DNA from 3 places in the Bacillus sp. KICET-3 genome. Region 3 is predicted to be linked to each of the others. Evidence: riboswitches for the same ligand, from Rfam matches in the RefSeq annotation. Region 3 holds a riboswitch; each other region holds the start of a gene.

Region 1 (4,279 bases), 230 kb from region 3:
GACCGCTGAAATATTTTTTTCTTTCATCGTGTGTGCGGCCATGCTGTCGGTGATGAGCGTGACGTCGATTCCGCCCTGCATCAGCTCCCACGCTGTTAATCTCGCGCCCTGAAGAACGGGGCGTGTTTCACATGCGTATATATGGAGATGAAGGTCTTTCGTTTTCGCCAGATAAAAAGGAGCAAGCGCCGTTCCGTATCTGCTTGTCGCGATCGAACCCGCATTGCAGATCGTCATGATGTTATCGCCTGATTTAAACAGCTGCAGCGCATTTTGTCCGATTTGCCGGCATGTTTCTTCATCTTCAATCTGGATCTGAATCGCTTCATGAACGAGATCGGTCTTTGCTTCATTAACCGATTTCGCCCCTTCCGCGCTTTTCACAAGCCGTTCAAGCGCCCATGATAAATTGACAGCCGTCGGTCTTGCCCCATTCAATTCATCCTTGATTTGTCTGACTTTGCTCAGGAATTCGGAAACATCCGCCGTATCGATGCTTTGGGCGCAGAGAGCCAGACCGAACGCGGCAGTGATTCCGATGGCCGGAGCCCCGCGGACTTTTAAGGTTTTGATCGCATCATAGATGTCCTCCTTTGTTGTTAAATGGAGATATTCCGTCTTCCCGGGCAGCTTTTGCTGATTTAAGATTTTAATGGATGTTTCTTCCCACTCTACAGAACGGGGGACAGCAAATTGCTCTGACATGTCATTCACTCCTCAAGCTAGTTCTTTAAACGTATTAATGATGTCCTGCGGCGACCGGAAATCCGCGCGTTTTTTAATCAGCCTTGAGCCGATGGCAAGGGCGAGTTTCTTTTGGCTGATCCGCCGGGCAAATGGAACGATTGTATCAAGATCCGCCACATGTGAAAGCCCGATGGTCCGGCGGATCATTTCACACCCGGCAAAGCCCGCGGCGTCTTCGAACGCTTTTTTCAGCGTTTCTTCAAGGCTTCCGTGCGTGTTTCGGTACGCGCTCCGGGCATCCTTTTTCCACGCATCGCTGAAAGTCCTGCTGAATGTGTCCCATACAGTTTCAACATGGGTGTATAGCGGGGCGCGTTCTGCGTCTTCCCGGGCCAGCGCATTTAAAAGCAGGTTGGCGATAAACTGTCCGATATCAAAACCGATCGGTCCGAAAAACGCAAATTCAGGGTCGATGACCTTTGTTTCCTTTTCTCCTGCAAAAATGCTGCCTGTGTGTAAATCACCGTGAATAAGCGTTTCCGCAGACGTCAAAAACCGGTTTTTCAATTTCGCAGCCTCGCGTTTTAATTCATCATCAGCCCATATGGTCTCAGCTTCATCACGAAGCTCCTCTTCAAAGTCATTTGTCTCATGGTCAAAGAAAGGATCTGTGAACACGAGATTTTCCGTGATGTCGCATAAATCAGGGTTCTCAAACTGTTTGACCAGCCGCTCTTTGATATGCGGATCAAGGGCATAATCGGAAGAATAAAACAATGTATTCCCGAGGAATTCCCCGATATCCCGCGATAAATTCGGATAATCGTTGCCCGCGATCAATCCTTTTCTGGCGATTTCCAAGTGTGAAAGATCCTCCAGGACGGTCACGGCGAGTTCCGTGTCTGAATAATAAACCCGCGGTACGAGATGCGGGACGTGTTCAGCCTGCCTGATCAGCGCGCTGCTTTCAATCCTTGCTCTGTCCAGCGACAGCGGCCAGCTTTCACCGACAACTTTTGCATAAGGGACAGCCTGTTTAATGATCAATCCTTTCTGTTGCTCTTTATCATAAACATGGAAGACAAGATTCAAGTTTCCGTCTCCGATTTCCCGGCAGGTCAGCGTGCTTTTGCTCGAAAAGAGTCCCAGGCGCACGGCGAGTGCAGCCGCCGAGCTTTCTGTCAATGTTTCGTATACAGCGGTTTTCGTTACAGTCATATTTGATTCCCCCTAAAGTCGTTTGCAAAAAATAAAAAGCCTCTTTCTCTGTGAGAGAAAGAGGCTAATTCGTCGTGTCCGCCTCTCTTATCTCTCAGAATGCAATCTGATGGAATTAGCACCGTGCCCTAGCGGCGCAAACATGTTCGCGCCCCATTTCACAATGGTATTACGGTCGGTTGCTGTTGGGATCATAAGGCCAGTCCTTCACCCAACTCTCGATAAGAGAAATCAATATAAAATTTTAAAATTTCAGTCAGTCAGTTGCTGAAAATGTTACCAGCAACGATGTTTATTTGTCAACACTTTTTAATATAAATCTTTGCGAATGTCTTCGAATACCGGAATATGGCCCCTGGCTTTTTTGATGTCATCAAGGTCAATTTCGGCTCTGATCACCGTTTCTCCATGCCCGGCTTCGGCGAGGATATGTCCGAGCGGATCAATGATCATGCTGTGGCCCGCAAATTCGTTTTCCGGGTTATGCCCCGAGCAATTGCAGGCGGCGACAAAACATTGATTTTCGATCGCTCTGGCCGTTAATAGAGTCCGCCAATGATCGAGGCGCGGATGCGGCCATTCAGCTGATACAAATACGATGCCGGCTCCTTTTGACGTGTGTTTCCTGATCCATTCAGGAAAACGGATGTCATAGCAGATAAAACCCGCTGCTTTGACGCCTTCAAGCTCAAAGCAGCCTCCGCCCGATCCCGGAGCTAAATAAAGATGCTCATCCATCAGCTGAAAAAGGTGAGCTTTGCTGTATTCTTTTACAAGTCTTCCGTTTTTGTCGGCGATGTACATCGTATTGTATACGCCGCTTTTTCTCTTGACGGCGACTGAGCCGCCCACAATGTGGACATTGTTCGCTTTCGCCGTTTGCCGGAGCCATTCTTTGGTCTGCTCTCCTTCATCGTCTCCGATTGCATCAAGGTTTTTTAGATCATAGCCAGTCGTCCAAAGCTCGGGAAGAATCAAAATATCCGCGTGCCGGCTTTCACTTTCGACCAGCCGGCTTGCTTTTTTAAAATTTTCTGAAGGGTTTCCGTATGATATATCGAATTGCAGGCAGGAAATCGTCCACTTCACTTTGAGCCACCTCATTTTTTGCTTTACATTTTATCTTTAACAATATATGATGATGGACTATCATTTCAAGAATTTTTCAAAGCGGGTGAAAAAAATGAAATTTGAGCTTTCTGATCTATTGAAACAGCTTCCCGAGCAATTTTTTGCTTCTTTGGTCAAAAAGGTGAACGAAAAGATAGCCGCCGGCCATGATGTGATCAATCTCGGTCAGGGAAATCCCGATCAGCCGACACCGGGACACATTGTTGACGCGATGACAGAAGCGGTCCGGAATCCCGAAAATCATAAATATTCCTCTTTTCGGGGGAGCCGTTCGCTGAAACAGGCGGCCGCTGAATTTTATAAAAGGGAATACGGCGTCTTGCTTGACCCTGATAAAGAAATCGCCGTATTGTTCGGAGGGAAGGCGGGGCTTGTAGAGCTGCCGCAATGCCTCTTGAATCCCGGCGATACGGTGCTTGTTCCCGACCCGGGCTATCCGGATTATTGGTCAGGCGTCAGACTGGCAAAAGCGAACATGGAAACGATGCCGCTGTTGGAGAAAAACGGCTATTTGCCGGATTACAGCCAAATTCCAGTACACATAAAGGAAAAAGCGAAGCTCATGTATCTGAACTATCCGAACAACCCGACGGGAGCCCAGGCGACGCCGGCGTTTTTTGCGGAAACGGTCAGCCTCGCGAAAACGCACGGGATCTGTGTTGTTCATGATTTTGCCTATGGGGCGATCGGCTATGACGGGCAAAAGCCGGTGAGTTTTCTTGAAACTGATGGAGCAAAAGAAGCCGGCATCGAAATCTATACGCTCTCCAAAACATATAATATGGCGGGCTGGAGAGTCGGATTCGCCGCTGGAAATGCTTCGGTGATTGAAGCGCTGAACCTATACCAGGATCATATGTATGTCAGCCTCTTTAAAGCAGTCCAGGACGCCGCGGCGGTCGCGCTTCTTTCAGATCAAAGCTGTGTCAAGGAACAAAATGAACGCTATGAAAAAAGACGCAACGTTTGGATGAAAGCCGTCCGCGCCATCGGTTGGGAAGCGCAGGCCCCAGAGGGCTCATTTTTTGCATGGATGCCTGTTCCGGAAGGCTTTACATCTGAAGGGTTTTCCGATTTTCTCTTGGAAAAAGCGCATGTCGTCATGGCGCCCGGCAAAGGATTCGGAGCATTTGGCGAAGGATATGTGAGAGTCGGTCTATTGACAAGCGAAGAACGTCTGCGGGAAGCTGCCGACCGGATCGCCGAGCTGAATATTTTCAAAAAGTCGGAAGTCTCTCATTGA
Region 2 (4,279 bases), 450 kb from region 3:
TGGCGCTAAACTCATAACATTATTTCCCCCTACTAGATGTTTAAATTCCCCCGCCCTGTTCATGGACGGAGCTATGTTCTTTTTTCACTGCCCTCACCAGGCTGATCGTCCCGACAGATGCCAAAAGAACGCTCGTAACGACGATGAGAGCATAATAGTCTCCTTTTAATAAAAGGCTGACCAGCATATAAGACAGGCTTAATGAAAGGAACGGCGATACGATCCACACTTTCAGCATCGTTTTGACCACCTGTTTATGAAAAACATTGCCGCCGTTTTTCGCCATGCCCATCCCGATAATAGACGATGATGTCACCTGTGCGAGCGGAACGGGAAGGCCGAACATGGAACTGAGAATGACAAGCCCGGCTCCCGTGCTTGAAAGAAGGATTCCTTCTCCTTTTGAAAATCTGGTAATCTTTTTGCCGTTTGTTTCAAGAACGCGGCGGCCCAATAAAAGGGCGCCGAGCGCGACAAACAGTCCGCCGTACAGCGTTCCTTCCCCGACTGTCAAAACATGTGCCGCCACCAAAGGGCCGACAGCGTTCGCGACATTGTTCATTCCCGCTGAAAAAGCCTCAAAAAATCCGCTGATTAACAGCAGAACCGTCAAAATCTTCGCTTTGTTCCCCGCAGCGCGGCGCTTTATTGTTTTCTTCATAAACTTTGCCATGGCAAAGGTAAAAGAAAAAGCTGCGACCGGAACGACTACCCAGAACAGGACGATGACAAACAAAGATTTGACAAACAAAACTTGATATGCGACACCTACTCCGACGACAGATCCGACTGTCACTTCACTCGTTGAAAGCGGGATGCCGAGAACATTTGCGATAAAAAGCGACAAGGCGGCGGACCCGATGATAATGCAGACGATTTCAAGCGAAATCACCCGCTCGGGAATGATGCCCGAACTAATCGTTTTCACGACGTTCCCCCCGCCGATGACGGCTCCGGAGAGAACGCCGGCCGCACAGATCAAGAGCGCGTGAAGCTTTTTTTTCACCGCTTCAGATCCGTAGGCGATGCCCATGGAAGCCGCTGCACCGCTCGCTCCGATGTTCATCGCAAAAAACATGCTAAATAAAATGGCGGCAAGTTCCATAACTCATCTCCTTACTCGTGTAATCCGCATTCTGTTTTATTTGATCCATTCCAGCGGCCGGAGCGGAGATCGTCTATCGTAAAAGCCGGAGAGGTGCACGGCGCGCAGCCGATGCTCGGGTATCCTTTGTCATGGAGCGGGTTGTACGGCAGATCGTGTTTTGTCACATATCTCCAAATATCCTTCCATGTCCAATGGATGAGCGGACAGACTTTGATAGACTTGAATTTTTCGTCTTTATTTAAAAAGTTCGTCTTTCTCCGCCCTTCGGATTGCTCGCGGCGCAGCCCTGACAGCCATGCCGGGTAAGCTGACAGCGTCTCGCGGAGTGGAATGACCTTCCTCATTTCACAGCAGAAATTCGGATTGGTCTCCCACAGTTTGTCCCCGTATTGCTGAGCCTGCTGTTCAACCGTAAGCTCCGGTTTCTTCATGATAATCTGAAGGCCCGGATATCGTTCTTTGACAGCCTCAATCGTGTCATACGTTTCTTTAAAATGCAGACCTGTATCAAGAAATACGATGACGGCGTCCTTTTTCACCTTATAAATCAAATCAATCAGGACGATCCCTTCGATTCCGAAGCTGCATGCGTATACGAGCTGATCCCCGTAATGGCCGTACGCCCATTTCAGGACCGATAATGCCCCTTTATATGAATCATCCTCTTGAAAAGCGATTTTTGGTTCTTCCCATGTACTGTAAGTAAATATTTTCGGTTCCCCCTTTTTCGCCAACAAAAAAACGGCTTCCAGCAGAAAAAAACTTCTGTGAAAACCGCCTCTAGTTTGTCTAGTCAGCTATTTCAATCTTATTTTTTCATTTTTTTCGATTTGAATGACCTTTCCATCTTGAACAACGAATGTGATGGATCCGTAATTCATGTCTTTCAGCATGTCTTTCATTTTGATGATCACTTTTTCGAGCTGCTCATCTCTTTTCATTGCCAGCTCCTCCTCTGCCCTAAAAAATTAAAATCTTTCTTCCAAATTTGAAAGAAAGACGAGGAACTTTACATATTCCTTATCTCTCAAAATGAGCGCATTTTGCTGGACGTAGCACCTTGCGCTTGCACGCAGGTTGCCGGGTTTCATCGGACCAGTCCCTCCACCGCTCTTGATAAGTCTGCTTTTGTTATTTTAAAATTTTAGCACAATTCGAACAAAAGTCAACCCGACTTTTTTTATAGGATTAATGAAAAATAAAAATGATGCTATTTTACTATATTTCAACCGGTCAAAAGCATGAAAAAAACAGAAAAACCGCGGTTTCATCAAATTAAAAAAGCCGTTCCCTTAAAAAGGGAGACGGCTTTCTTATTTTTCAATCCAAGCTCTCGACTCGGGATTTGCTTTCCACTCTTTCAGTTTTCCGGCATCGGCTTCACTGATGTATCCTCCGGCAAGCGCGGTTTCCGTCAATGTATCGTAATCGGTCAGGGTGTGATACTCGACATCCGCATTCTTAAAGGCGATGTCCGCTTTCGGAAGACCGTATGTGAAGATGGCGGCGACGCCGAGGACATCGCAGCCGGCCTTTTTTAGAGCGGAAACCGCTTCAAGCACGCTTCCGCCCGTCGAGATTAAATCTTCAATAACAACGACTTTCTGTCCGTTCTTGACCGTCCCCTCAATTTGATTTCCTTTTCCGTGCGCTTTCGGTTTGCTTCTGACATAGCACATCGGCAAACGGAGCCTGTCAGCGGCAAGGGCGGCATGCGGTATGCCCGCTGTCGCCGTGCCTGCGACCATTTCCGCTTCCGGAAATTTGTCTTTTATCAGCCCGGCGAGGCCTGACGCGATATCATCCCTCACTTCGGGATATGACAGCGTCAAACGGTTGTCACAGTAAATCGGCGACAGCATGCCGCTCGCCCATGTAAACGGCTCGTTCGGCCGCAGGAAAACCGCCTTGATCGCTAAAAGATGGCTTGCAATTTCTGTTTTCATGCTTTGATCCCCTTCCATTCCCGTACTATTTTCTGATATGCAGCAACCGGATCCTCAGCTTTGGTGATAGAACGGCCGACAACGATCGCCGACACGCCTTTTTCCTTTGCATCGGCCGGGGTCGCTACTCTGACCTGGTCGTTTTTCTGATCATCAGCCAACCGGATTCCAGGCGTCACAGTCAGAAACGACGGAGATACCTCCTGATAGATGCGCTCTGCTTCATGGACGGAACAGACAACGCCGTCCAGCCCGCTTTCCTCTGCGAACCTGCTGTAGTGAAGAACGGTTTCCGCAAGCGGCGTTTTGATCAGGAGCTCCTCATGAAGCATTTCCGGAGATGTGCTCGTCAGCTGTGTTACGGCGATTAATGACGGACGTTTTTGTCCGGCGGACGTCCCCGCCTCAAGACCTTCAAGAGCGGCTTCCATCATCCGTTTTCCGCCTGCAGCGTGCACATTGACAAGATGGACGCCAAACCCCGCCAGCCTTTTCATTGCCTTATATACGGTCGTCGGAATGTCATGGCACTTCAAATCAAGGAAAATGCGGCAGTTTCTATGTTTTAATTGTTCAAGAATTGAAGGACCTTCCTGATAAAACAGCTCCATCCCGACTTTCACAAAAAGCTCCTCTCCGTCAAACCGGTTCAAAAACGCAAATGTTTCCGGCGCAGATGCAAAGTCAAGCGCGATGATTGGCGGCGTATTGTTCATGCTTCCAGCTCCTTCCGATGCATTCGGTCAAAGACCCGTATCCGTATTTTTCTAAAACGCGCGGCAGTTCTTCAATGATCTCCGGGCAGGCGAATGGATTGACAAAATTGGCAGTGCCGACCGCGACTGCGCTTGCCCCCGCCAGCAGGAATTCAAGCACATCTTCCGCAGACTGAACGCCGCCCATGCCGATGATCGGGATGTCTACCGCCTGACTGACTTCATAAACCATCCTGATGGCTACCGGTTTTACGGCCGGGCCAGATAATCCTCCGGTCTTATTTGCCAAAATCGGCTTGCCCGTTTTCAGATCGAGCCTCATGCCGATCAGCGTGTTGATCATCGTCAAACCGTCTGCCCCCGCTTCTTCAATGGCTAAGGCGATGTCAGTGATATTGGCGACATTTGGAGACAATTTGACATAGACCGGAACGCTGGACACTTGTTTAACAGCCTTTGTCAGCTCGGCTGCCATTTCCGGACGTGTACCGAACGCGATCCCGCCTGTT
Region 3 (4,279 bases):
TATTCATTGCATCCCTCATAGATCTCGCCGCCAAAATCAGCGGGCGATAAGTTGGCGTTTTGGATCATCGTTCCCATCGCACCATCGAGAACGAGAATTTTTTTCTTCAGCTGGTCATTGATGATAGACATTAGTCGTCTCCTTTTCTTTCTGATGGATATATGCTGTAAGCTCGGCGGTCAAATCAGAACGCAAAAACGGTGTGATCAAATAAATGCCGTTGAACAAATCGCATGCGGCATCTAGCAGCGAACGGGCGATGGCGAGCCCTTCCTCAGCCTGCTTTTGTTTATCATCACCTGCGAGCGCCATTTTTTCGCGAATCGCATCAGACAGCTTAATCCCGGGAATTTCGTTGTGGATAAATTCCGCATTCCGGCTGCTTGTGAGCGGCATGATCCCGATGTAGATCGGCGTTTTGAGGTGCTTTGTTTCCTCACGGATTTTGATGAGCTGTTCTTCGGAATAGACGGGCTGGGAAATAAAATAGTCTGCGCCGCAGGCGATTTTTTTCTCGATCCGTTTGACCGCTTTGTCGATGTGTCTGACGTTCGGATTAAAGGCGGCCGCCACAGAGAAATTCGTTTTTTTGCCGAGCGGCTTTCCCGAATAGGACAAGCCTTCATTAAATTGTTTGATGAGGCTGATCAAGTCGAATGACGTCAAGTCGTAGACCGATGTCGCTCCGGGGAAATCGCCGATTTTCGACGGGTCCCCGGTAATCGCCAAAACATCCGAAAGCCCGAGTGTATCAAGGCCCATCAAGTGGGACTGCAGGCCGATCAGGTTTCGGTCCCTGCACGTAATATGGATGAGCGATCTCATATCAAGCCGCTGCTTTAATAGGGCGCCGCAGGCCACATTGCTGATTCTCGGTGTGGCAAGCGAATTGTCCGCCAATGTGAGGGCGTCAATGCCGGCTGACTGCAGCTCCTTTGCGGCCCGTATGAATTTTTCAAAGTTTAATTGTTTAGGCGGATCCAGCTCGACGATAATGGAGCGCTTTTCTTTTGCCAGCTCGTTTAAAGCGGGCTCCGTCCTCGCGTTTTGTACGGCCGCTGCCGCTTTCTTCCGGATTTTGACCTGTTTTTCGGTGACCGGCGGAAGGTCTTTGACCGCTTCGGCCATCGCCCTGATGTGGTTCGGGGTCGTTCCGCAGCACCCGCCGATGATACGCGCGCCCTGATTGCGAAATTCGATCGCGCTGTTTCTGAAATATTCATCATCCGTTTCATAGACAAGCCGTCCTTCGACAAGGGACGGAAGGCTGCTGTTCGGATAGACGGAAAGGTAGGCGTCCTCCAACAGAGGAACCTCTTCGAGCGCTGTGATCATGTGATAAGGGCCGAGGCGGCAGTTGATGCCGACAACGTCCGCCCCGAGGCCCGCCAGCAGCTTCAGTCCCTCGCTGAGAGGGGTTCCGTCTTGAAGAACGCCTTCTTCATGCATGGATACATTCACGATGATCGGGAGTTCTGTTTCTTTTCTGGCAATCTTCAATACTTCCCGCGCTTCTTCCAGATCATAATAGGTTTCCAGAAGAAGACCGTCCGGCTGTTCATTCAACAGAAGATAAAGCTGTTCGCGGAAGCTTCTTTTGATGTCATCGAGCGAATACGCGTTTTTATTAAACGTCCGGATTCCGCCGAGCGTTCCAAGAACATAGGCTGATCCGGCCGCTGAACGGGCAAGCCGGACGGCTTTTTCATTGATTTGCTTTGTTTCGTCTTCAAGGCCGTATCTGGACAGCTTGATATAATTTGCGCCGTACGTGTTGGTTTGGATGATGTCCGCACCTGCCTGTACATACGCTTCATGAATGCGTTTCACTTCATCCGGCTTTGAGATGTTCAGCTCTTCGAAGCAGCGGTCGATTCCGTAGGAATAAAGCAGCGTCCCCATCGCACCGTCGGCTATTAACGTTTTCCGTTTTATATCCTCCAAAAAACTCATTGTTCTCCCCCTTGACATTCAGTGATAAATAAAAAAGTCTTCTGAAGAAGAAGACTTTTGAGTGACGCATATCCTTCTTCTTATCTTCCAAGCAGTCCGCTTGCTGGATTTAGCACCTTGGTCATGAACATTCATTCACCGGTTGCTGAGGCTTCATCGGGCCAGTCCCTCTGCCTCTCTTGATAAGAACGGTATTCAGTTTTAAAGAAATCTGATCGCTTTTACTCAATTTACCGAAAATCGGGGGATTAATCAACAGTAAATTAAGAATTTATCGAAAATTTATAAATTGAACATCAATCGGAAGATCGGCGTCCCTCACCATGGAGATGATTTGCTGGAGATCGTCTTTATTTTTTCCGGTTACCCTGATTTGATCATCTTGCACTTGGGATTTAACTTTAAGCCCCGATTTTTTGATCAAGGTGTTGATTTTCTTCGCGTTTTCTTTGTCGATGCCCTGAACCAGTTTTCCACGCTGTCTGACCGTTCCGCCTGAAGCGTTTTCCAGCTTGGAATACTCGATGTTTTTCGTCGGGACATTCCGTTTGATCAGCTTGCTGACGAGGACATCCTTCAGCTGGTTCATTTTAAATTCGTCGTCTGATACGAGCACAAGCTCGTCCCCTTCGAGTGTGATGCTGCTTTTCGAACCTTTGAAATCATAGCGTGTGCCGATTTCTTTCAAAGCGGTTTGGATTGCGTTTTGAACTTCGGGCAGTTCTACCTTTGACACGATGTCAAATGAGCTTTCTTTAGCCATGTGAAAAAACCTCCATCCATTTTACTTATGAATCAATTATAGTAGAATAAGGTGAAACTTCCAATATGAGCGGTTTTGCCTGGCCGTGATCTGGCAATAATTTAAACATTGGAGGAATACTGAAACAGGCGGATAAGAAAGGAAGAAGAAGTATGAAACCAGGGCAGCAATTAACATTGAAAATAGATCATAAAGCAGACTATGGATACTTTTTGACGGATGGAGAAACAGTCATCCTTCTTCACAACAGTGAGATAACCGAGGATATTGAAGAAAAAGAAGAGGTCGATGTCTTCATATCTATCGATCATGAAGGACGCCTGGCGGCTACGATGAGAAAGCCGCTGATCAGCGCTGATCATTACGGCTGGGTGGAAGTCGTCGATGCGGTCGATGACATGGGCGTTTTCGTCGATGTCGGACTCACGAAGGATGCATTGGTTGCAACTGAACATCTTCCGCCCTACGAATCTGTCTGGCCGAAAAAAGGGGACAGGCTTTATTGCATGCTGAAAATCACGAGCCATGGAAGAATGTTTGCCAAGCCGGCTCCTGAAGATAAAATGACCGAGCTGTTTACGGATGCTTCACCCGACTTGATGAATAAAGAGCTGTCCGGAACGGTCTACCGTCTGATCGCTTCAGGCTCTTTTATGATTTCCGACAGCGGGATCAGGGGCTTCATCCACTCCTCTGAAAGAAAAAGGGAGCCGCGCCTTGGAGAAAAGCTGACGGCCAGAGTCATCAAGGTAAAGGAGGACGGCTCTGTCAATTTGTCGCTCCTGCCGAGAAAGCAGGACGCCATGCCGGTTGACGCCGAGGAGATCCTGACGTATTTGAGATCGAGAAACGGGGCGATGCCATATTGGGATAAAAGCGACCCGGAGGACCTTAAAGCGCGGTTTAACATGAGCAAGGCGGCGTTTAAAAGAGCGCTCGGCCACCTGATGAAGCAGGGAAAGATCTATCAGGAAGACGGCTGGACATACGAAAAAAAATAGTGAGGGAGGCGGCGTTTAAAAGAAACGCCGCCTGTTTTTTTATAAATGATGGGGTTTTTGGGAGTCCTGATGCTTTCCAGCCTGCCTGTTCTTTTCGGCGAGCAGGTTTTTTTGCTGGTTGACGGCGTTGTTGTCCACCGGTTTTTTATCATCGTCTTTCGTCACGTATAGCACCTCCCAAACATGCTTCACGTATAGATTGCTCACAGGGCCTGAAACTATGTGCTCTGCTTTTTATATCGTTTTTGCCGGGAAGTTTATACCTTCTAAAAAAAACGGCATAAAATACATATTATATGAAAAGGAGAAATGGTATGAAACATTGCTGCTCGATCTATATTCATCAAGTGTCAGACGGCGGGGTCGTCAATTTTGGCGGGGCGTACAGGATCAATCCGATCATGACGTCAAAAACGGTTGAAGGGTCAGGCGGATCGAATACAGGAATTACGTTTGCGGACACGGGAATAACAGATACGAATGTTATGGATGATGACGTTTCTGACGGGCAAATTCTTCCGTAAGGCTTTAAAAATCGACGGCTCCTTGTCAAAGACAGGGA

The links. Region 3 has a riboswitch for S-adenosylmethionine ahead of R5H20_RS06545 (bifunctional homocysteine S-methyltransferase/methylenetetrahydrofolate reductase). Riboswitches for the same ligand answer to the same signal wherever they lie in the genome.
Region 1: another riboswitch for S-adenosylmethionine. It lies ahead of mtnK (S-methyl-5-thioribose kinase); the one in region 3 lies ahead of R5H20_RS06545 (bifunctional homocysteine S-methyltransferase/methylenetetrahydrofolate reductase).
Region 2: another riboswitch for S-adenosylmethionine. It lies ahead of R5H20_RS08915 (YezD family protein); the one in region 3 lies ahead of R5H20_RS06545 (bifunctional homocysteine S-methyltransferase/methylenetetrahydrofolate reductase).

The regions. Positions count from the first base shown of each region.
Region 1 is NZ_CP137345.1:1,542,178-1,546,456, forward strand. It holds gene mtnA (S-methyl-5-thioribose-1-phosphate isomerase) at 1-705, opposite strand, end outside; gene mtnK (S-methyl-5-thioribose kinase) at 718-1,905, opposite strand; SAM riboswitch class I at 1,990-2,133, opposite strand; gene R5H20_RS07780 (carbon-nitrogen family hydrolase) at 2,215-2,994, opposite strand; gene R5H20_RS07785 (pyridoxal phosphate-dependent aminotransferase) at 3,089-4,279, shown strand.
Region 2 is NZ_CP137345.1:1,761,496-1,765,774, reverse strand. It holds gene sat (sulfate adenylyltransferase) at 1-15, opposite strand, end outside; gene R5H20_RS08925 (sulfate permease) at 41-1,105, opposite strand; gene R5H20_RS08920 (phosphoadenylyl-sulfate reductase) at 1,117-1,818, opposite strand; gene R5H20_RS08915 (YezD family protein) at 1,906-2,010, opposite strand; SAM riboswitch class I at 2,126-2,231, opposite strand; gene pyrE (orotate phosphoribosyltransferase) at 2,422-3,054, opposite strand; gene pyrF (orotidine-5'-phosphate decarboxylase) at 3,051-3,770, opposite strand; gene R5H20_RS08900 (dihydroorotate dehydrogenase) at 3,739-4,279, opposite strand, start outside.
Region 3 is NZ_CP137345.1:1,316,355-1,320,633, forward strand. It holds gene metH (methionine synthase) at 1-131, opposite strand, end outside; gene R5H20_RS06545 (bifunctional homocysteine S-methyltransferase/methylenetetrahydrofolate reductase) at 115-1,953, opposite strand; SAM riboswitch class I at 2,031-2,142, opposite strand; gene R5H20_RS06550 (YajQ family cyclic di-GMP-binding protein) at 2,225-2,716, opposite strand; gene R5H20_RS06555 (CvfB family protein) at 2,869-3,717, shown strand; gene R5H20_RS06560 (DUF3941 domain-containing protein) at 3,757-3,882, opposite strand; gene R5H20_RS06565 (spore germination protein) at 4,032-4,241, shown strand.